2 linked regions of the Teredinibacter purpureus genome follow. The protein of the gene in region 2 interacts with the protein of the main gene of each other region in a pairwise test. Links are inferred from orthologs where the notes say so. Each region holds a gene or a part of one and is shown on either strand. Other genes may lie near its edges.

The links.
Region 1: the proteins of gyrB (region 2) and gyrA interact in binary tests that used the Escherichia coli proteins (3 or more experiments, as listed by UniProt). The link is inferred for Teredinibacter purpureus from one-to-one orthologs.

What each region holds. Positions count from the first base shown.
Region 1 is NZ_CP060092.1:3,946,419-3,953,211, forward strand. Bases 3,061-6,273 are described here. They hold gyrA (DNA gyrase subunit A), read right to left. Parts: upstream 5,922-6,273; coding sequence 3,261-5,921; downstream 3,061-3,260. Other genes in these bases: pheA (prephenate dehydratase), read right to left, coding at 3,061-3,240; H5647_RS17640 (TRZ/ATZ family hydrolase), read left to right, coding at 6,142-6,273. Outside these bases: H5647_RS17625 (bifunctional prephenate dehydrogenase/3-phosphoshikimate 1-carboxyvinyltransferase), read right to left, coding at 1-2,033; more of pheA, read right to left, coding at 2,116-3,060; more of H5647_RS17640, read left to right, coding at 6,274-6,793. UniProt on the Escherichia coli protein: A type II topoisomerase that negatively supercoils closed circular double-stranded (ds) DNA in an ATP-dependent manner to maintain chromosomes in an underwound state.
Region 2 is NZ_CP060092.1:878,829-895,870, reverse strand. The notes cover bases 13,972-17,042. They hold gyrB (DNA topoisomerase (ATP-hydrolyzing) subunit B), read right to left. Parts: upstream 16,684-17,042; coding sequence 14,260-16,683; downstream 13,972-14,259. Other genes in these bases: recF (DNA replication/repair protein RecF), read right to left, coding at 16,711-17,042; H5647_RS03665 (TM2 domain-containing protein), read right to left, coding at 13,988-14,230. In the rest of the region: H5647_RS03725 (hypothetical protein), read right to left, coding at 1-2,020; H5647_RS03720 (GNAT family N-acetyltransferase), read right to left, coding at 2,355-2,816; H5647_RS03715 (PQQ-binding-like beta-propeller repeat protein), read right to left, coding at 3,538-4,473; H5647_RS22300 (hypothetical protein), read left to right, coding at 4,654-4,782; H5647_RS03710 (hypothetical protein), read right to left, coding at 4,964-7,138; H5647_RS03705 (hypothetical protein), read right to left, coding at 7,151-7,606; H5647_RS03700 (hypothetical protein), read right to left, coding at 7,625-8,050; H5647_RS03695 (acetoacetate--CoA ligase), read right to left, coding at 8,211-10,151; rrtA (rhombosortase), read right to left, coding at 10,263-10,898; H5647_RS03685 (PhnA domain-containing protein), read left to right, coding at 11,007-11,570; H5647_RS03680 (GDSL-type esterase/lipase family protein), read left to right, coding at 11,524-12,633; H5647_RS03675 (DUF6488 family protein), read right to left, coding at 12,674-13,033; H5647_RS03670 (HupE/UreJ family protein), read right to left, coding at 13,056-13,883. UniProt on the Escherichia coli protein: DNA gyrase negatively supercoils closed circular double-stranded DNA in an ATP-dependent manner to maintain chromosomes in an underwound state.

The sequences.
Region 1 (6,793 bases), 3.1 Mb from region 2 along the record:
ACAATGATACCGTCGGGCGTTGACTCACATTCGATACCAAGCGCAGTTAAGCCATCTGCCATTGCCTGGATACGATCCGTTTCTTTTACGCGCAGCTCTTCGGCTCCGGTCAGTACAGTTTTACCTTCTGCGCAGGCTGCGGCAATAAGTAGCGCAGGAAACTCATCAATCGCTAGGGGTACTTGATCTTCTGGGATTTGAATGCCTTTTAACGGGGCGTATTGCACGCGAATATCCGCTACCGGTTCTCCGCCTACTTCACGTTCGTTTTCGAGCGATAAATTTGCCCCCATTAAACGTAAAATATTAACCACACCAATACGCGTTGGGTTGATACCAACATGAGTAAGCGTTATATCTGAACCAGGGCAAATAGCGGCCGCCACCATAAAGAACGTTGCGGAGGAGATGTCGGCAGGAATATCGATGTCGGTACCGGTTAACTTGCCACCAGATTTTACCGATACAACATTTCCTTCGCGCTGCACATTGTACCCAAAGCCTCTGAGCATACGCTCTGTATGGTCGCGCGTTGGCGCAGGTTCTGTAACGGTTGTTTCACCTTCGGCGTATAAGCCGGCTAACAACAAACACGATTTTACCTGTGCGCTGGCCATTGGCATTTCGTAGTTAATACCTTTTAATGCAGAACCACCGTTAATAACCATGGGTGGACGACCATTTTCTTCGGTATCGATTGTTACGCCCATATCACGCAACGGATTAGCAACGCGATTCATTGGGCGCTTACTTAACGAGACATCACCCGTTAGTTCACTCTGAAATGATTGCCCTGCTAATATTCCGGATAACAATCTCATTGATGTACCAGAATTACCCACGTATAACGCGCCCGAAGGCTTTTGCAGACCCTTTAAGCCAACGCCATGCACAGTAACGGTACCTTGTTCTGGCCCTTCGATAACAACACCCATGTCACGAAACGCTTGCAAGGTGGCGAGGGCATCTTCACCCTCCAAAAAACCTTCGATATGCGTTGTACCTTCTGCTAACGAGCCCAGCATAATGGAGCGGTGAGAAATTGATTTATCGCCAGGAACGCGAATACGGCCTTTTATTTGGCCACCAGGAGCTACGGTGTAAACAACGAGTTTTTCTTCTGTATTTTGCATAGGGCTACTATAGGCTTTGTGTTCTAACATTTTAGTGAATCGATCGCGGGCAAATTTAGCGCGGGTGAAAACACCGGTGATTTCGGTAGCGTCTTCTTTATCGATTAACGCTCTTAAACGCGAAAGGTTTGAAGAGAATAAATCGATAGCATCTAAAACGCTTCGTTTATTGGCGAGCATTATGTCTCGCCACATAATGGCATCGCTGCTGGCAATTCGAGTAAAGTCGCGAAACCCACCCGCTGCGTAGCGAAAAATATTTTCATTATGGCTGTCATGAGCCAAGGTATCGACAAGCGAATAAGCAATAACATGCGGTAAATGGCTAGTGGAAGCTAAAACCACATCGTGATCGTCTACTTCCATTTCCAATACTTCTGCACCAACGGCTTGCCACATTGCCCGCACGGCCGTAACCGCCTCGGCGTTGTTTTGTGGCATAGGCGTTACAATAACCCGATGCTTAACATACAAATCGGGGTTTGATGCTTCTACGCCACTTTGCTCCGACCCTGCTATTGGGTGACCCAACACAAAGTTAGCCGGAAAATGGCCGTAAATTTCGCGTACATCATCACGTACACTACCTTTTACGCTTGCGCCGTCGGTAATAATAACGTCACTCGGGATACAGGCTTTTAATTGTTCAACAATAGCGCGAACAGTTAACGTGGGCACCGAAATAAAGACGATATCGCCCTTACCTAATTCGCTCGCAACCTCTGAAATATGGGTAACGGCCTGATCAACCACACCCATCTTTAAGGCTTGCTGACACGTTTCTTCTCGTCGTGCAACGCCAATAATTTTTTGGCACGCACCGGCTTTTTGTAGGCCTGCCGCTAAGCTGCCGCCTATTAACCCTAAGCCAACAATAACAACCTTATTTAGTCCGGTCATAATCACCAAGCGATCCGCCACTCGTTTACACCGCCAGCTAATAGTCGCTGGCTAGCGAGAATAAACGACGTGAAGTAAATGGTTATAAAACGCCCTTTGGATAAGAGCCAAGAATTTTTAAATCGGATACGTTTTTTTCCACATCCTTTAGCGCTGCTTGTACAACGCTATCGGTAACATGCCCTGCAAAATCAATAAAAAACACGTAATTCCATGTGCCGGTTGACGACGGACGCGTTTCGACTCGCGTTAGATCTATACCGTGCCGATGAAACGGTTCCAGCAAGCCGTGTAGTGCGCCCGGCTCGTTGCGGGTAGACACCACCAATGAGGTTTTATCATCATTACTGGGGCCAACGTCTTCGGAGCCAATAATTAAAAACCGCGTTGAGTTATCGGGCTGATCTTCAATATTTTGTGCGTAGCTGGTTAAATCGTACAAGTCGGCAGCTATTTCACCTGCGATAGCCGCTGCATTCCATTCACCCTTCAAACGACGGGCTGCTTCTGAATTACTGTTAACAGCTATTCGCTCTGCATTGGGGAAATGGCCATCCAGCCATTTACGGCATTGGGACAACGACTGAGCATGAGAATACACACGCGTAATATTGCTAACGTGAGTAACGTCTGACACTAAAAAGTGATGATGAATGCGAAGCACCACTTCACCACAAATTTTTACGCTACTCGCAAGAAAATTATCTAAGGTATGGGTTACAACCCCTTCAGTGGAATTTTCGACGGGAACAACACCGTAATGAGCCGCTCCCGATGCCACCTCGCGAAACACTTCATCAATAGCCGACATGGAAACCGTATGGGCCGACTGACCAAAATGTTTTAGCGCGGCTTGCTGGGTATAGGTACCCTCTGGCCCAAGATATGCAACTTTTATAGGATTTTCGAGCGCCAAACACGCCGACATAATTTCACGGAAGAGCCGCGCATATTCTTCGTCGTGTAACGGCCCTTGATTACGCTCCATTGCTTTGCGCAACACTTGCGCCTCACGCTCAGGGCGATAGAAGTTCGGAGCTTCATCACCTGAATACCGCTGCTTTATCTCGGCAACATCTTGAGCGCATTGCGCGCGCGAACTGATCAGCTCACCAATTTGCGTATCGATACCGTCAATTTTATCGCGCAGTGCCGCAAGCTCTTTTTGCTCTTGGGTATTGGGCCCACTGTTTTCGTTGTCAGTCACTCGTCATCATTCCCTGAAAGTTATTCTTCGTCGGTGTCGGCGTCTGAATCGGCTGGTTTCTCATCCGCACCGCCTGAAGCAGCAACTTCACCCGCTGACGCTTCTGCCTGCTCCGTGTCTGCCGGTTCAGCACCCTCGGGATCAACATCGTCTAGCTGTTCATCTATACGCGCAACACCCACAATATGTTCACCGTCTTTCACTCGAATGAGACGAACACCTTGGGTATTACGGCTAAGCACCGAAATTTCGTCACCGCGTGTACGCACCAAGGTGCCTTGGTCGGAGATGAGCATAATTTCATCACCATCAAAGACCTGTGTTGCGCCTACCAATGCACCGTTACGATCAGACGTTGCCATGGCAATAACACCTTGACCACCACGACCTTTCGTTGGGAAATCGGCTACTTCGGTTCGTTTGCCGAAGCCATTTTCACTAACCGTAAGAACTTTGCCGTCCTCGGCTGGGATGATCATCGCAATAACACGATGTTCTTCGGCTATTCGTATGCCTCGAACACCACGAGAGGTACGCCCCATGGAACGAACGGTATCTTCTTCAAAACGCGTAGCTTTACCGCTGGAACTCAGCAGCATAATATCTTTTTTGCCATCGGTAATGGCCGTACCCACTAAGTGATCGCCTTCTACAAGATCGATCGCGCGCAGCCCTACGGAACGTGGACGGGCAAATTGTGGCAGCGGCGTTTTCTTAACCGTACCGTTAGATGTTGCCATCACTATAAATAGGTCTTCGTCGAACTCTCGTACCGGTAAAATTGAGGTGATACGCTCACCCTCTTCCAGCGGTAACAAATTCACCATGGGTCGACCTCGAGATTGTCGGCCAGCCACCGGAATTTGGAACACTTTCAACCAATACACTTTACCGGCATTGGTGAAGCACAAGAGGTAATCGTGCGTGCTCGCTATCAACATATGCTCGACGAAATCTTCATCTTTCACCGATGTAGCCGCCTTGCCCATGCCACCGCGACGCTGTGCTTGATAGGCATCGAGAGGCTGTGTTTTGGCGTAGCCACCGTGAGATATTGTCACGACTCGATCTTCTTCAGTAATGAGGTCTTCTACGGTTAAATCTTGCTGAGAATGCTGAATTTCAGTACGACGCTCATCGCCATACTCTTCTTTTACCGCTTCAAGCTCTTCTCGGATAACGTGCATCAAACGAAGCGGGTTGCCGAGAATTTCTAGGTATTCCCCAATAAGTTTGAGCTTCTCTTCGTACTCAGCCAGTAACTTCTCGTGCTCCATTCCCGTTAAACGGTGCAGGCGCAACTCCAAAATTGCCTGCACCTGTGCAAGCGACAAATAATACAAGCCGTCTCGTAAACCGAAAGAATCGCCTAGGTCGTCTGGTTTACACGCATCGGCGCCAGCGCTCTCTAAGAACGGGCTGATGGTGCTAGTGTTCCAGCCTCGCGCCAATAAGGCTTCTCGAGCCTCCGCGGGCGAAGGAGACGCTTTAATAAGCGTAATAACGTCATCGATATTGGCGATAGCGACGGCCAAACCTTCGAGTACATGACCTCTCTCACGCGCCTTACGCAATAAATAAACCGTACGACGCGTAACCACTTCACGCCTATGGCGAATAAAATATTCAAGCATTTGTTTGAGGTTGAGCACTCTCGGCTGATCGTCAACCAAGGCGACTACGTTAATACCAAAAACGCTTTGCAGCTGGGTTTGTGCGAATAGGTTATTAAGAACCACATCGCCCATTTCCCCACGCTTAATTTCTATCACTACACGCAAGCCATCTTTATCGGATTCATCACGAATCTCGGAGATACCTTCAATCTTCTTATCTTTAACGAGCTCCGCAATTTTTTCGATCAGGCGCGCTTTATTCACCTGATAGGGGATTTCGTTAATAATAATGGTGTCACGATGCGTTTTTTCGTCGGTAATAACATCGGCTTTAGCACGCACATAAATGCGACCACGGCCTGTTCGATACGCCTGAATAATACCGGCCCGGCCATTAATAATGGCGCCTGTGGGGAAATCTGGACCAGGAATGTCTTCCATTAGCTCGTCAATGGTCGACTCTGGGCAGTCAATTAAACGAAGACAACCCTGAACCACTTCGCGCAAATTGTGAGGCGGAATGTTCGTCGCCATGCCCACCGCAATACCCGAAGAACCGTTCACAAGCAGGTTGGGAACCCGAGTAGGCATTACCGCCGGGATCAATTCTGTGCCATCGTAGTTGGGCACGAAATCTACGGTTTCTTTATCGAGATCGGCTAACAAATCGTGCGCGATCTTCTTCATTCTAATTTCGGTGTATCGCATAGCAGCAGCGCTATCACCATCGACCGACCCGAAGTTACCTTGGCCATCGACCAGCGTATAGCGCAACGAAAAAGGCTGGGCCATACGAACAATGGTGTCGTAAACGGCTGAATCGCCGTGAGGGTGATACTTACCAATAACATCACCGACCACACGGGCCGATTTTTTATAGGGTTTGTTCCAGTCGTTGTTTAACTCGCTCATCGCGAACAACACTCGACGGTGCACGGGTTTTAAGCCATCTCGAACATCAGGTAACGCACGCCCCACGATCACGCTCATCGCGTAATCGAGGTAGGATTGCTTGAGTTCGTCTTCGATGCTTACCGGTAGGATTTCTTTTGCAATATCGCCCATAAAAGTCTCACCCGCTTTGCGGGACATGTCTTTTTGTTGTTTTGCGGTTCTATGCGACCTAAGCGCTCTAGATCACGGCCAAATAAACGGCGAATACTACCATAAAATCAACATGATAAGCACGTTGAGCGAGCGCCACAGCATAGAAATTTACGGGTATACTGGGCTCCCTGCCACTAAACCCACGTGACGAACAAACAACGAGCAGTTAGCGCACAATATGACCACAAAAATAACCGTAGACCTATGCCTAGACGCCTCTTGGATTGCTCCCGTGATTCCACGTGGCCGCCTTTATACTGATTGCAGCCTATTAATCAACGGCGACACCATTATAGGTATAACCCCGACTAGCGATGTTAGCAGCCAATACACGCCCCTAAAGCGAGTAGATCTTACCCGGCAATTGATTATGCCGGGGCTTATCAACACCCACGGTCATGCGGCTATGGCCCTGCTACGCGGTTTTGCCGATGATCACCCTCTCGACACCTGGCTACAAGACCATATATGGCCGGCCGAAAACCGTTGGGTAAATGAAACATTTGTGGAAGACGGAAGCAAACTCGCCATCGCCGAGATGTTATTAACAGGTACAACCTGTTTTGCCGATATGTATTATTTCCCCGAAGCGTGTGCCGCAGCCGCCCGCGAAGCCGGTATTCGGGCGCAAATTACCTTCCCTATATTGGACGCCCCTAATAACTGGTCCCGAGATGCTGATGACGCGTTCCACAAAGGTTTACAGCTGCGTGACAAATACCGTTCTCACCCCCTTATAGAGATTGGCTTTGGCCCCCATGCGCCCTACACCGTTAGCGACCAGTCACTACAACGCATTGCGACCTACGCAGAAGAACTGCAAGCCCCCA
Region 2 (17,042 bases):
TCGCCTGTATCTGGCTTCTAAAGACGCTGTTACTACTGCTGTTAGAAGCGAAGTTCAAGAAATTATTCTCCCCCCGACGAGCACCAGATGCATGACTTTGCGCGTTGTTATGCGTATCACTCGCAACGTGCAAGAAGAAGCTATCCGTATCTAATAAAAGAGCGTCCATATTATCAATAAAGTCATCTCTAAATTGATCAGCTAGACTATCGGTCCTATTTCCACTAAACAATTCCCCGAATGGATTACTTTTAACTGATACAGGCAGGAATACGCTATCGCCATTTGCCTGCGCTATTTTAAACTCACTTAAAATCCATGCGGAAGTATCCATGAACATATTTGTGCGAATCTGGCCGCTATTTTGAGCGAAATTGTTAACATCGATTACTGGTCCAAAATTACTCAACCCATTGATAAAGAAATCATTAAGCTTCGCAGCTCGGCTATCGGCATCATTATCGTCAGTTAGAAATGCCCAAAACTCCGCAATTGGGCGACAACCACTAGCGTTGCCAGGAGTAGGGTTTGGAAGTTTTGCTTCAAAAATCACATAGTTTCTCCCCCCGCCGCTGGTTTTTGCATAAACGATTCTGGCTTCACCGCAATTACCAAAAGTAGTCTGATCACGTAAATCAAACCGGTTTACAAGCGCTATAGGTGAATAGTTGTTTAATGAGATTGCTGGATTCGCAGCTTGCTGACCTTCCGCTGGTCTGCAAGTAGCATTGAATCCGTTGACACTGCCAGTACATTTAATTCCCTCATTAACAAAAGATTGCCCAACAGGATTTTGCGTATCCCACAATCTTGCGAACAGCGACTCCGCAGAAACAGGGTCAGTACTGTTTATTGCGTTTAGCTGGGTGGCAAGTTGGTCTAGAACCGTTCCTAGATCGAGGTCTAGTCTTGAAGACTCAAGCGTATTCAAATCTCGGATAAAGAGAGATCGCGCAGGATTAATATCACTCGGAGGACTCGCCAAGAGACCAGTAATTTTAATCGTTGTAAAGTCCGTAGCATTCTTCTGATCTCTAACAATTATTGTCGCATTGATCGTGCCTGAATCATTTGGCTGCCGAGTAACCCTCAGTACTCGACTAGAACTGTTACCAATAAACGTAAAGCTAGGCGTACTGCTAAAGGTTGAGCTGTTGGTGGACAGAGAGACATTTAAAATTGATACTGGTGTTTCAACATCAGTTATCACAAATGGAATATCAATTACATTTTGCGTTTCAAAGAGCGTTACATCAGCCGGATCGTTAATTGTCGGTTTAGAATTAACTGTAAACTTAAACGTGGTCCAAGCAGTTCTTCCTTCAGAGTCCTGAACAACGACAGTTAACGATACGCTGCCAAAGTCATTTGATGCAGGTGTTATTTTAAGAGTACGAGAATTACCTGCCCCAGAAAAGACGTAAGTCGGTTCCGTATGAAAGGTTGAACCGCCACCCGATTTAAATACGCGCAGCTCACCCGAAGGTGTTTCTGCATCGTTTATACTAAACGGAATAACCGCAGATCCCCCCTGCGTTATGGTCCGATCAACAATACTCGTGATTGTCGGGGGAGTGTTTGTATTTGCCTGTACGGTAAATACAAAGCTCGTCCAGGCCGTCTTACCTCCAGCGTCCTGTACAACTACTGACACCGAGACTCTTCCAGTATCGTTACTAGCAGGCGTAATAGTTAATGTCCGGTTATTTCCCGTCCCGCTAAAAGTGTAAGAAATAGGACTTGAAAAAGTCGACCCTCCCCCCGACTTGAATACTCTTAGATTAGCAACAGGCGTTTCTGCGTCAGAAATCGAAAACGGAATTGTTAACGATGTATTCACAAATATTAATTTGTCACCAATATTCGATATCGTGGGTGCAGTGTTAGTTTGTGCAAATGCACTTGTAGAAATAACATACGATATTATCAACGTCAGTACTTGATAAGTAATCCGTAAGGTTACATTTTTTTTATTACTGTAGAACGACAAGCTACTTAAAAAGCTTAACGGGTTATACATAGGATTTTCCATATCAACGTGTGTGTAATTTGATGTTATGCGAGAGCGCTATAAAATTTATCAACTTTATAACGCTCATCTTAAATGGAATTTCATATCCCCGTCATATAGTAAGTATAATTATTGAGCATGGTTCACACTATTTAGATACGGAGAAAGTCAGTTACCCTAAATCGGTTCTAACGCCGTTATTAAAAAATGTTTTTTGTGGAGTGGTTTTTGGGTGGAATGCAACAATTAGTTCAACGCTCCTAAGCTCTTCCCCCCCCGCAGGCTATGCGCGACAGGGCTAATGTTAGGCGGAGTTACCTGTCAAAATATTTCGCGGATACTCTTAACCAACTGAGACATGGTAAGTTGTAAAGTATCGGCCTGCCATTTCTGTTTTAACTACTTTGGTGGACATTTTATGGAGTGCTTTGTATTCAGGCCTACTTTCAAGCAGGTGAAAAAGCACTTCTTTATGGCCGAGTTCCTTAGCCCATCGCATGAGTGTTTTAAATATTGATACACCAAAGCCCCAGAATTTTTGTGAAATTACAATCGCAAGCTCAAAGCCATTATCATCTGGCTGAATGCCACACCAGCCTGCGACCACGCCATTTATATACACTACTCGAATACGGCAACCCTGTACCGCATCTGTTTTAATCTTACCCTTCATCCATGCTTGAGTGCTGTTGGTATCAAAATACGGATGATCAATTAAATGCGTTCTCAGAGAATCTTCGTTAATTACACGCATAAGATCTTCCGCTTTAACGCGGTTAAAACAACTAAATTCAATGGCACTCATATCCAATTATCCCTAATTATTTTCAGTATCCCTAGGACGTTTATGAACAACGCCCAACTTTCCACGCTTCAACCTATACACCTAGATCTATCTCAGTCTAAACCTATGTGCCCCGCTACACGTGGCAATATAGGCAATAGCAACATTAACACGCGCGTAGTGAACCCGTCTGCGAACCTTCGTTAAAGCGCCACTAGAACGTTAACACTATTTTACCTGTACGCACTCACGATAATTTTTACACTTATCAGCTGCGCCCTGCCCTACCAAACTTGTCGCTTGCTAGCACGTTTAGCCACGTGTTACGGCATTCATAACCTCCATCGCGTTGTATTATATTATTGTAGCGTTAGTAAGGCTTAACCTTTGGATGTTCTCACGGCTGCGAGAATGTGGTGTCAACATAGGGGGCGGCGTTTAAATTATTTATTAGGCGCAGCGTGAATATGTTTCTGCCAAAAAAATTGGGGCCACTATAAAGTACGGGTGAGAAGTGGTGGATTATGCGTTGCGCGGCGAGGGTAATTATCCAATGGATTGCGGTCATAAACACTAAACGCACTCAATAAACAGTATACGTTTTACGGGGTGATTCATTGCTCTATTGACCAAAAAAGCTTTCTCCTAAATAATAAGAGAAAGCTTTTGCAAGCCACGATGTACTGGGCGGTTACACAGAGGAACTATAGTTACCTCTCATGGTGTTAATACTCACGCGTGACTATTGGCAAATGGTGCGATTAGTAAAGCCTTTATATTCTGGGAAAACAGAACAGCCGAATATCGATATTGAATACGGATTATAATAATATACCGGTACGTTAACGTAGCAAGACTGGCTTGGGTTATAGCTTATTTCACCCCATTGGTAACCACCTCCCCAGTAACGTACTAGGCTCGTAGTACACACTTTTTCACGGGAATTAGTAGACCATATCGTGGTGTTGCTTGCGTTTTTAATATCGAGGTCGCCGTCATTTTTTAGTATTACATACAGGCCAGAAGAGTCATTAGTATTGGAGGCCCATAAGGCAGTTCCGTTCGTACGGTATACCACAAGGTTGCCGTCATTTTGCATAGAAAGAAACGCTTTGCCTACATTAGTAGCGGTAGACCACAGGGCTTTTCCGTCTGATGTTCGGCGTAATACTACGTTGCCATCCAATTGCATAGTCAGGATGTATTTGTTATTTTCGGACGTTAGTTTTTGCCCTGGATTTAACCTTCCCGTTAGCTTATTTGTTTCTAGCGCCCATATCTCGTTATTGTTACTGTCATAGATTACGAGGTTTCCATCGTCTTCCAATACCAGTTTGGCGCCACTGTTGCCACCTGTGCCAGTACTCCAAATGGCCTGCGATTCTAAATTGTATTGCACAAGATTCCCGTTCCCCTGCATAGTGAAATAAGTATTTCGATCAGTCTTGGTGCCCGAGGACCAGACAACGGTGCCATCTGCCGTTGAACGTACCACTAGGTTTGAGTCTCCCTGCAAGGTGGCCCTATAATTTCCGTTATTCGATAACAAGTAATCACCGCTGTAAAGCCTTTCATTAGGGTCTAACGTATCGCTTGCTTGCGCAGTGAGGCCAAAACAGACGAAAAGAACACCTACACAGAATTGTATGGAACGATGGGTTGGTTGGTTGTAAGACATGCTATTTCCTTTTTTTTAGGGTCAGGGGTGAGGCATAACGTTGAATACACTTGTTTCTACTCTGGTAATGCCTGCCTATATTGCGTGTATTGGTACGGTTTAATGAAATACCGCCCTAACGCTAAAAAATAGTGGCGCAGTGCAATCTTAATTACCTGAAGAAAACCTAAAGAAATGGCAATGCACGATGCTTTATTACGTTTACTTGTTGGGATAAGTATTGCCGGTAATACACGGGAAGTGATTGATTTTGTTGGAACTATTTATTGTGGTAATCGCTGGTCTGCGTGTGTAGTGAACAACATATGACAAATAGAAGACAACAATAAACTAGCCACGCGTTTGCGTTACCGATTTTTTGTCGTATGGTTTTTTTTGCGCTTCTAAAGACTTTTTGGTTTTGCATAATCTTATTTCGCTATTTTCATAGTGAATTATTACAGTTTAGCGGTATGGTGCTAGACCTTGCTCTCTCCCGCTTTTTTCTATACTAGCAACGCGTACAATCGGCGCTAATATTTTCTAGCCTTTCTCTAACCTTTCTTGCCTCAGAAGCATCCATCGATTTTACTAGGCGGTTGGTACTTATTAAAAGGTGTGCATAAGTGCTTCTGTCTGATAACGGCAGTTCTACTTTACCTAGATAATCATATATTTCTCCGGCGTACTCATTTCTGTCCTTTTCTTCTAATGCATTTTTTCTCATTAGAAAAAACGCGAAAGAGGTGACCGTTGTAATCGCACAGGACGGATAGAATGTTCTGGTACTCAATGAGTTGTTATGGCCTATCACTAGCTGATTGTCTATAAATTTTACTGGTAGCGCTGAATCTAAAGCAAAGTAGTACAGCGTATCGATGTCGGAATACACGTGTTCCAAATACCGCCGGCCTTTTTTACTAATCACATACATTATGGCTTTGTCGTATTTGGAGTCGATCATTCCAAACGCTCTTAGGTGTTTTATGTCATCGAGCACTAACGCTTTTGGGTAAAGTAATACTTCAGAGAGGTAGTTAATTATTAGCGCTTCAGAAATCGTGCTATTTTTATTAAGCATCTGTAATATTCGGGTTTTACAGAGGCCAACCCAGTCGTTTTGGCTCATACACGGGTAGTTATCGAGATCGAAATAGAAGAGATTCATACAGCATACACCGGGTTCTGTATTGAGATCTCCCCATTGCCTTTTGGTATTGAGAAACAGCCTGCCATTTAGATAACGATTTCTCGGCCTAAGCGTTTTTATATGTGACTCTAGGTTTACGTTGCGCTTGTTCAGTTGCTTTATACGGTAATACACTTGTGAAATTAAGGTTAATTTATTATGGAGGAATTCCCTTGCGTTATTATGGCTTTGGTCTCCAACATCAGGGCTAACACTGCTCACAATTGACCGGGCTATTTGGTCGTATAGCCCACCTGTCTTAAAATGTTTGTCTTTTGAAAAGGCATAGCGCTGGGTAATAATTTCTTTAAAACAAGCTGGGCTGTGGTGAATGGAGTGCTGTTCTAAGTAAAGCTTTGTATCCAATTGAATGGGGTGGCCAACCAGAATATCTATTAGGGTTCTTTCCCTTAGTGCCATGTAATGGATATTTTTCTCTTTTGGGCGCCTTCGACTAAACTTATGCGCTTCGGTAAGCATGTGCTTATAGTAGGGTTCTGCGCTTTTTTCATTGATATGCACGTTGTCTACGCCATCAACAATTTTTAGTATCCATATATCATGTTGATGGAAGTATGCCTGTAATTTTTTGGAGATCGCTATCCACCGCCTTTTTTCAAGTTGGGAGGTATCAATAGAACCTTTCATAACACATTTATAAGCATAGCTATAGTTGGTGCCTTCATCTACCTCTTCTTTTTTAATCGTTGTTCGGATGTCGGTTATGCAGCTGTACAATAATTTTGGTTGTGTTGTTCTATCGTTTCTACTAACGGGGTAATCTACAACTGGCTTTTCGTTCTGCATATTTTTGAGAATTTTTTCAAAAAATGGTCTTTTTTCGTCCATGCAATATTTTGAGAAAACATATAGAAATTGAATGTCGAGATATTCGTCTATATCGACTAGCCGTTTCACCGTAAGGCTACTAAGATCGTTGGTTTCATCTATTATTTCGTATTGATTGTCGTTTTCTTCGAGTTCTTTTTGAAAGCCCAGCCATAGTTGGTATAGTTTGTGGCCATCACATCTCACCCAGAATATATTGTTTCTTTCTAATTTTTCGTTATTTTGTTTTAGCCAAATATTTTGTAGGGCTGTTTTACCGGAGCCTTTGTTACCAATATGTACAACGTTTTTTATTAGCTTAGGGTTATCTTTAAAGGTGTAAACAATATCGAGCAGCTTAATGGTTTTTGTTTTAACAAAATATTCGCATAATTTGTAGTCGCTGTAGGGGTTGAAACTACCATTGTCAATTAGGCTTTTAAAATCTTCTTGGCTTGTTAGAAATTCAACTTCGTTTTCTTCCAAGAAGATGCTGTTTATTTTTTCGTGGTTGTGACCACCCAATAAATTTTTCCTTATCTGTTCGTGGTCCGAAGGGTAAGCATACGGGCCTTTCAGGCTTTGTTTTTCTCGGTTAGAGAAAAAGTTGGGCGATACCAATTCTCTATCGAATATTTTTTTTAAGTCTCGTCTTATTTTGGTATGCACGCTCAGTCTCCCTTATGACTCAAATATTATTCTTACCTTAATTAAGTGCACTATTTCTTTGCGTAGTTGATGAATTTCGTTAAGGTTATCTTCCTTGCCTTCCGTGGTTTCTATTTTTATCAATAATGCTTTTACTTTTTCTAGTAACGCTTCGTATAGATAGATTTCGTTACCGACTACATATTTTTCAACATTATCTATGGCGGTTTCTATATCTTTTTTATTAGGATCTAGGGCACCGTATTTTTCAGTTAAATCAACTATCATCATCCATAGTTCGTTGAGTTTTATTTGTTCTTCTTTATAAAGGTGAACTTTTCGCTCGATATCGAGCTTTTGGGTGGTTTGTAGTTCAACTTTAAATTTTTCAAAATCTTTTTTAAAATGTTGTGTTACTAAGCCTTTCGATAGGAAAACAACAAGACCCGATACAATGCCGCTGGTGATAACCGATACCAATAAATCCATAGTTTGCCCCTTTAATCGTTAGCCTTTACGGTGTGCTGGCGTATGGCGTTTTTCGGATGGTTCTCGTTGCAACGGTGGTGTCCTTATTTTATGGGTTAGCTCGGCCAGTTCTGCTTGTAACGTTTCCGTACGCGTTTGATATTCAGTTTTTTTACAATGCTCTATCTGTTGCTTAATGTCTTGAATTGAAGCGAGGGCTTTAGCCGCTTTGGGCGATAGGTTATTTTGGCTAGCCGCTAGTTCGGTAACCAGGTCTGTTAGTAGGGCTAGTTGGTGTCCATAGGTAGCAATATTAAAGACTTTTTCTTCAATAACTTTATCACCAGCATGCTTTTGTATGGCTTGAAAAAATTGGTGGTTGTTTGGGTGAAGGTCTTGTTCAACATCACCGCTGAGTGGAAAATGAATAGTCGGTGCCCAAGATAAGAGTAGCCATGGGTTCATGACGGTAGTCTCCTTTTCTACGGTTCAAACACATTGAGATTAACGCTTTTTTCGCGTCGTCAGTAACTTTCAGTAATCTACCGCTTTCATTATTTTTTTTACCTTTGGCTTAACTGCTTCACGCTGCCTATTCGGTGTTATTCGCGTAGGCTAGCGTGCTTTATGCTTCAGCCGTGCAGTAGTAATTTGCATACTCTTCTAGGCATTCGGGGTTGGCGATTGCCTCTTTATTGGTGAGAGGCTGGCCATTGATAACGCGTGTTACGGCAAGTTCTATTTTTTTGCCCGACCGCGTATAGGGAATGTCGTGTACAGCGTAGATGGCGCTAGGTACATGTCGCGGCGTGGTATTCATTTTTATGCGCTGTTTTATTTCAGCTATTCGCCCGTCAGACAAATGCTCTGCCAGTTTCATTTTTACAAATAGTACAATATTTATATCGCCCTCTTTGTGTTGGCCTACACACACTGCGTCTTCTATATAGCCTAGAGTTTCGGTTTGGCGGTAAATTTCACTTGTACCTATCCTTACGCCACCTGGATTTAGGGTTGCGTCACTTCGGCCGTAGAATATTGCGCCGCCGTGACGGGTTATTGCAATGTAATCTCCGTGATACCACACGCCCGGGTAGGTATTAAAATACGTGGCGCATAGGGTGTCGTTGCCTGGGTCGTTTAAAAAATATAGCGGCCTTGATGGAAAGCTTTTTCGACACACCAGCTCACCTTGCTGCTCTTTTGCTGCGGTTGTGCCGTCGGGTTTTAAGCAGGCTAAATCCATACCTAGGCCTGCACACTGTAATTCGGAGCGGTACACCGGCAAGGTTGGGTTACCGAGAAAAAAGCAGCCCAGTATGTCGGTGCCACCCGAGATGCTGGCCAACATAAGATCCCGTTTCAACCGGTTATACACAAAATCGAATTGTTCGGGTAACAGCGGCGCACCGGTACACAACACTGTTTCGAGTGTTCCAAAGTTAAACGTGGTTAGATCGACCTTGCTGTCTTCTAATGCTTTTAGGTATTTAGGTGACGTTCCAAATATATTGATTTTTTCGTCGTCGATAATCCGGATAAAACGTTCGAAGCTTGGGTAAGCTGGCGAGCCTTCGTAGAGTATTGTGGTGCCGCCAAAATAAAGTGAGCTAACGAGCCAGTTCCACATCATCCACCCACAGGTTGTGAAGAAGAACAGGGTTTTATCAGCATTGTGATCACAGTGTAGGCCAATTTCTTTTATGTGCTGAAGTAACACGCCACCATTGGCGTGTACGATGCACTTCGGTTTGCCGGTAGTGCCGGAGGAATACACGATGTAGAGCGGTGCGTTGAATGCTCTGCGTTTATACGTAATGGCCGTTCGGCCACCTACCGGTTGGGGTTGCCAAAATTCAGCATTCTGTATACTGCCGATGTTGGGTTGGTAGTGGTAGCGGTCAACCACAATCACTTTTTTGATAGAGGGTATCTGTTCTACGATACTGGCTATCTTGGCGGTACAGTCAAAATATCTGCCACCATATTCATAACCTGCACACGCAATAAGTACGGTTGGCTTTGATTGGCCAAAACGATCAATAACCCCTTCAATTCCAAAATCGGCGCTCGTTGAGGTAAACACACCTCCCAGTGCGGTAGTCGCCAACATTGCGATAACGGTTTCGGCAATATTCGGCATGTAGCAGGCAAGCACATTGCCTTCTTTAAACACGTCGTTCAATTGTTGTTGTAAGCTGGCTACCTGTTGCTTTAACTCGGCATAGGTTAGGCTTTGTTTTTCGCCGTTTTCTAACAACGATTGTATCGCTACGGTTTTATCTTCACCTTTAGCCAATAAATTTTCGGCAAAATTCAGTTTTACGTTTGGGAACCAGCCGTAATGATGGAACCCAATATCGGTTACCGCAGGTATCAGTTCACCTTCGAATGTCACCTGAAAAAAGTGAAAGAGCTCAGTCCAGAATAAAGCGGGATTTTCGATCGAAAAAGTATAAAGGGAGGCGTAGTCGGGCTTTTCTAGCGAGTGGGCGTTATCAATATAGGCAATAAAACGCCACATCTCCGACTGCTGAACGCGTGTGTCATCGGGTTGCCAAAGCATGGTAAAGCTCCTATTAGGGTTACTAGTAGAACTTCACATAACCGGCCATTGGGTAGGCGGGTGTGGAGGGGTAGATAAAGTTTAGCGCATTACATGCTGCATGACAGCATTTTAACCGGCCATTTTCAGGGCACGCTTATATCCGTGCTTAAAGGCAACATTCACAAAACCAATAACGAAACCAAGTAACGCGCCATAGAGGTGAGAATCAACAATCACGGGAGCGTTCATCGCTGCTTCTATATAGCCTGCAGAATAGTAGGTTGTTTGTTCGTAAACGAGCTTTGCAAATACAAACACAAGCATGGTGAACAACGATAATCGGTTAAATTCACGTGGTGCCCATAGCGCTATAATTGCGAGCATAACGAATAAGCCGTGTAACACGCCGCTAAGGCCTGCGTAATAGTGTAACGCGGGGTTGTAGATTAACAATAAAATACTAATTCCCACGGCGAGCGTGAAAACACTAAGCCACCAGACAATGGGCAACACTAGCGCTCTAAATATATACGCGATTAACACAAAGCCAAGTAGATTCAGTAGTGTGTGTGTTACGCCTAGGTGCACAAGATGACCACTCAAAACACGCCAAATTTCTCCCTCTAAAATAGCATCACGTTGGTATTCCAGCAGCGGGTTAACAATACCGCCGCCAATACCGAGCGCTAATATCACCATTAATACTGGCATTAATTGGAAAACCACCACGGGATTGATAGTATGCGCGGGCGATGGGTAGGACATTAAACTCTACTTTTAGTGGACGTTGAATACGCTAATTATTAAACGCTCTACTATGGATTACCAGCGCCACTCGCGCGCTTTATTTACATAACAGTTAGGAAGTCACTCATGTCATCAAGCGATACATTAATAGCGCGCAGTGGAAACAAATGTGAGCTATGTGGTAGTGAACACTCACTTACCGGTTTCGAGGTTCCCGGCAACGTTTCAATAAACGTTGATATCCTGTTATGTGCGGTTTGCCATGGTCAGCTATCAAACCCCGTAACCCTCGACGAATCTCATTGGCACTGCCTTAAAGATTCCATGTGGAACCCAGAGGCCGCTGTGCAAGTGATGGCTTGGCGGTTACTAACGAAATATAAACAAGCTGCTTGGGCATCCGACCTTCTGGATGTTCTGTATATCGATGACGAGAAGCTCGAGTGGGCACAAAGTGATCCCGCCTTTTTCGATGATTTAGTCGCAACAAAAGATTCAAATGGTGCTTTATTAGCCGGCGGTGATACCGTCACTATTATTAAAGATTTAGACGTAAAAGGAACGGGGTTTACTGCCAAACGCGGCACCGCCGTTCGTAATATCTCACTCTGCGCTAATCCAGAACACATTGAGGGAAAGGTTAATGGTACACGTATCGTATTGCTTACTTGCTATGTTAAAAAATCGTAAAAAATTTGCTGCAACATTTGGCGGCATCATTACATTACTGGCGACGCTGTTATGCAGTGGTACGGCGGTCGCGAAAAACGTAGACGCCACGAACAGTGCTTTTCAGTACTCGGGTCGTATAGATTTTGCGAATAAGGCGGTGCCCGTACTTATTTGGCAGGGCTCGACCGTTACAGCGCGGGTTAAAGGTAACGCGTTAGCCTTTCGCTTTTCCGGTTTGGAAGGTAATGTTTATTTCGACTTAACGGTTGGCGATACCAAGGCCGTACTAAAAGCCACGAATGGCACAGTTAAAAGCCCACTAACCTTATCGGAAGGTTGGAACACTATAGCGCTCTTTAAGCGTTCCGAAGCCAGTGTTGGGCATGTAGGGTTTGAAGGCGTGGTAACCGATAATGGCGCACAGGTTGCTGCATTGCCGGCTTCTAATGCCAAACACCGTTTTATCTTTTACGGTGACTCCATTACCGCAGGTGCTTGTAACGAAGATGGGGAAGAAGACCAATGGGGCGATTTCTCCACTCATAACAACGCCAAAAGTTACGCCGCAATGGTGGCAAGCGATTTCTCTGCCGATTATCGCAATATCGCCATTAGCGGTGTGGGTATTTCCATGGGTTATCAGGCTTATCGCATTGGCCAAGTATGGGACCGTTATTATCCAGACCCAACCGCACCAAAAGCTGACTTAAGCAGTTATAACCCTCACGTTGTTTTTATGAATTTTGGTGAGAACGACGATTCCTTTACGACGAATAAACAGCTTCCGTTTCCAACGGATTACACCAAACGCTACACAGATTTGGTAAGAGAGGTGAGGCTCGCGTACCCCAATAGTAGAATTGTTATTCTTCGTGGTGGTATGTTTGGCGGTGCAAAAAGTACGCGTTTAATCACTGCGTGGAAGGCCGTTGTAAAGCAAATGGAAGCAGAAGATAGCCAGCTAAGCCATTATGTATTCGACCATTGGCACAATTTGCACCCTCGTGTTGAGAATCATCGAAAGATGGCTGATGAACTAGTCGCTTGGTTAAAGACCCAAACCTGGTTTAACCAACACTAGAATCGGGGGCCTTCAAACAGGCCCCATAATTTTTACGCTCTTATTTGTTCAGTAAAGGAAAATCTCCCACAAAACTTGCATCGTACACTTCGCCCGTTGCCGCCATTAATATGAACAACGTTTTTTCAACAGCTTTATTTTCGATCGCTACAATATAGTACTCGTCCGTTTGTTCTTTGATCACAGCGGATTCTTGTGACAAAGATTTCCAGCTAGTCGGTAATTGACCAAAGGGTAAGCCAACATCTCTTTGCGTAAACTCGCCCGTAATGTACAGCGCAATTTCTTTCGCTTTTGAGGCTGTTATGGGTTCATGATGGTCGTGATCACCGTGCGCTATTGTTTTGGCGCAGCTGAACGTTAATAGCACGAGAATTACAATCGCATTAAATGTTTTCATTATAGTTTTTACTCTTTAGTGTTTACTGACTAACAGGAGAAGCTTCCGATGACGGGGTTAACAGTGCATTGGGTAGGTGCACCCGTTTTGGGTAGTTTAACGTAGGCTCTTTATTTTCCGCTGCATTGATATCTTCATGGGCGTGATAGTGATTATCGTCACTTAAAGGAAAGTCATCTACATAAGCACTATGTTGGTAGCTGTGCAATTGCATTAAACATAAAACAGCCCCCATCAATATTAAAACGGTATTCGCCACTCGGCTAAATACGATAAAACTTTGGCGACGGCGCCAAACAGCCAGCATAAGTAAAAACAGGCACAGTACCGCTATTTGGCCTATCTCGACCCCAACATTAAAAGCAATGGCCTTAGCGATAATACCGTCATTGTTGAGCGGTAATTGTTGTAAGCGTGTTGATAATCCAAAACCATGAATTAACCCAAACACAAAAACCATGACGACAATATTGGGTGATCGAACCTGTAAGCAGCGCTGAAAACCACCAAGGTTTTCAAACGCTTTATACGAGACCGTTAGCGCGATAACGGCATCGATAAGATAATAATTTGCCTGTATACCCCAAGCGGTCGCTAGTATAAGTGTTAGTGAATGGCCCAACGTAAATGCTGTTACAAATTTTACGATGTCTTTTACATTATCTAAAAAGAAAACCACACCTAGTAAAAAAAGCAGGTGATCGTAGCCCGTTAGCATATGCTCCGCGCCGAGTGCTATATAGTCGAAAGCGGTGGCGTTAGCCATTCGGGCATACGCTTCTTCCGATACGCCATGGGCCCAACTAAAAGATGTCGTAAACAATAAAATACTAGCGGTTATTATTTTCATAATTTTTGATTAAAATGGAACTAATTATTTTTATTCGAATGGTAAAAAGGCGAGTTAAAAACTCGCCTTTTTACTGTGCAATTAATGATGACACTTATAGGGTATCAAATTAATTTTAGGCCGTCGCTATCTTCAAACTTACCCATGAGGATAATAATAAAATCGATAAACGCCCAAACACCTAAACCACCTAACGTTAAAAACTGAATAATACCTGTTACTACACGGCCTACATAGAACCTGTGTACACCCAATACACCCAATAAAAAACACAGTATTGCGGCGAAAACTTTATTTTTAATACTGACGGTTTCACCGTAAATAATATCGTCTTCATTCATGTTCATATCTGCATCCTTGCTCCGCTACTCTTGGGTTAAACGTCTAGGTTTGCAACAGCAAGTGCATTCGTTTCTATAAACTCTCGCCTAGGTTCAACATGGTCGCCCATTAAGCACGTGAAGATTTGATCAGCCGCTATGGCGTCTTCAACCCTTACCTGCAGCATACGGCGCGTTTCTGGGTCCATGGTCGTTTCCCAAAGTTGTTCTGGGTTCATCTCCCCTAGCCCTTTATAACGCTGAATATTGTAGCCTTTTTTGGATTCGGTCATTATCCAGTCGAGCGCGTCAGCAAAGTTATCGACCTCAAAACGACGTTCACCTTTTGCAACATAGGCGCCCTCTTCAAACAGCCCGTCGAGCTGTGTACCTAACGCACAGATGTTTCGGTATTCATCAGAGGCAAACAACTCAGAGCTCATACGAACGTCGTGGTCTACGCCGTGTGCCGTTACGGTTAATAATGGCGTGAACTCACCGCGCTCTTTATTTTCAATCACCTGGGCTTTGAAACTATGGGTTTTAGAATGTTCGTTGAGAGTATCGAGACGACCTTGAAGTTTTACCACCCAAGCATCTACCGGCGCTTTTTCGCCCATAGTATCGGCTTCCATTGGCACTAGATAGACCAACTCTTGCAAGACTTCTTCTGGGTATACGCGTGAGAGCTTATTAATAACACTCATAGTTGCGCGATAGTCTTTTACCAACGTTTCTAACTTGTCTCCCGCTAACGGTGGCGCATCGGCCGAGAGATGCAGCTTGGAGGTATCTAGGGCTGCGCTGGTTAAAGTAGCGATTAACGCTTCATCATCTTTAATATATTGCTCTTGCTTGCCTCTACTAATTTTGTAGAGTGGTGGCTGCGCAATGAAGATGTGGCCACGTTCAATTAACTCGCGCGTTTGGCGGAAAAAGAACGTCAGTAAAAGCGTACGAATGTGGGAACCATCCACATCAGCATCCGTCATGATAATAATACTGTGATATCGAAGTTTATCGGCATTAAATTCTTGAGTGCCAATACCACAACCTAATGCGGTAATAAGCGTACCCACTTCTACGCTCGATAACATTTTGTCGAAACGGGCTTTTTCAACATTAAGGATTTTACCTTTCAACGGCAATATAGCTTGTGTGCGTCTATCGCGGCCCTGTTTAGCTGAACCGCCCGCAGAATCACCCTCCACTAGGTATATTTCAGAGAGTGCTGGATCTTTTTCTTGGCAATCGGCCAGTTTTCCCGGTAACCCTGCTATATCAAGAGCGCCTTTACGACGAGTCATCTCACGGGCCTTACGCGCCGCTTCTCTCGCTCTGGCCGCTTCAATCATTTTGCCTACAATTTGCTTTGCTTCTTGTGGGTTTTCCATCAAGTAATCATTGAACGATGCGCCCATCTCCTGCTCTACAGCTGTTTTTACTTCAGACGACACTAGCTTGTCTTTTGTCTGGGAAGAAAACTTTGGGTCTGGTACTTTCACGGAGATAATAGCTGTTAGGCCTTCGCGAGCATCATCGCCCGTAGTATTTACTTTTTCTTTTTTACCAATACCTTCACGCTCTATATACGTATTCAAACCACGCGTAAGCGCCGATCGAAAGCCCGCCAAATGTGTGCCGCCATCGCGCTGGGGGATGTTATTGGTGTAACTAAAGATGTTTTCTTGGAAACCATCATTCCATTGCATTGCAACTTCAACGCCTACGCCGTCTTCTTCGCGTTGCGTTGTAAAATGCATAACCTTATTCACGGGGTTCTTGTTTTGATTCAAGTACTCTACAAACGCTCTTAATCCACCTTCATATTCATAGGCTTCTTCTTTCCCGCTACGCTCATCCTGTAGAACGATACGCACACCAGAATTAAGAAAAGAAAGTTCGCGTAAACGCTTAGCTAATTGCTCAAAATGGAACTCTATATTGGTAAATGTTTCGCCAGAGGGGACAAAATGCACTTCTGTACCACTGCTATCGGTTTCACCAATTACAGCTAGTGGCGCTTGAGGAACACCGTGCTTGTACACCTGTTCCCATACTTGTCCACCGCGGCGGATAGTGAGCTTTAGTTTTGCTGACAGCGCATTTACAACAGAAACACCTACACCGTGGAGGCCACCCGATACTTTATAGGTGTTATCGTCAAATTTACCACCGGCGTGAAGTACGGTCATAATTACTTCGGCGGCCGAAACACCCTCTTCATGCATTTCGGTTGGAATACCACGGCCATTATCAGACACGGTGATCGATTCATTAGGATGGATGACAATGCGAATCTCGCTACAGTGGCCCGCGAGCGCTTCATCTATCGAGTTATCGACAATTTCGAATACCATATGGTGAAGGCCAGTTCCGTCATCCGTATCACCGATATACATACCGGGGCGTTTACGTACGGCATCTAGGCCTTTTAACACCTTGATACTTGACGAGTCGTAGTTATGTTCTTCGCTCATAGTTCGAGTTCATCTCTTATTTGTGCATTAGGTGGTAACTTGGACCTTCCCATGTTCCACGTGAAACATCTTTAAAGTGTCTATTGTCGGCAGGTGCCAACAATCTGTAATCATTTCTGGCTCAATAGCCGTAACAAAGACTTGTGTAGAAAGCCGGCGTATAGCCTCCCCCACTGTCTGTAAATTTTCGGCATCAAGTTCCGCCGGTAGATCGTCGAGCAAAATTACCGGTTTACGGCCTGTTAACGTATGAAACACGTTAGCTTCTGCAAGAAACAAAGCCGTAATAACGGATTTCTGTTGGCCGCGAGAAAGCAACTCTACCGCTGGCACCTTTCCTAAGCTTATTTTTAAATCAG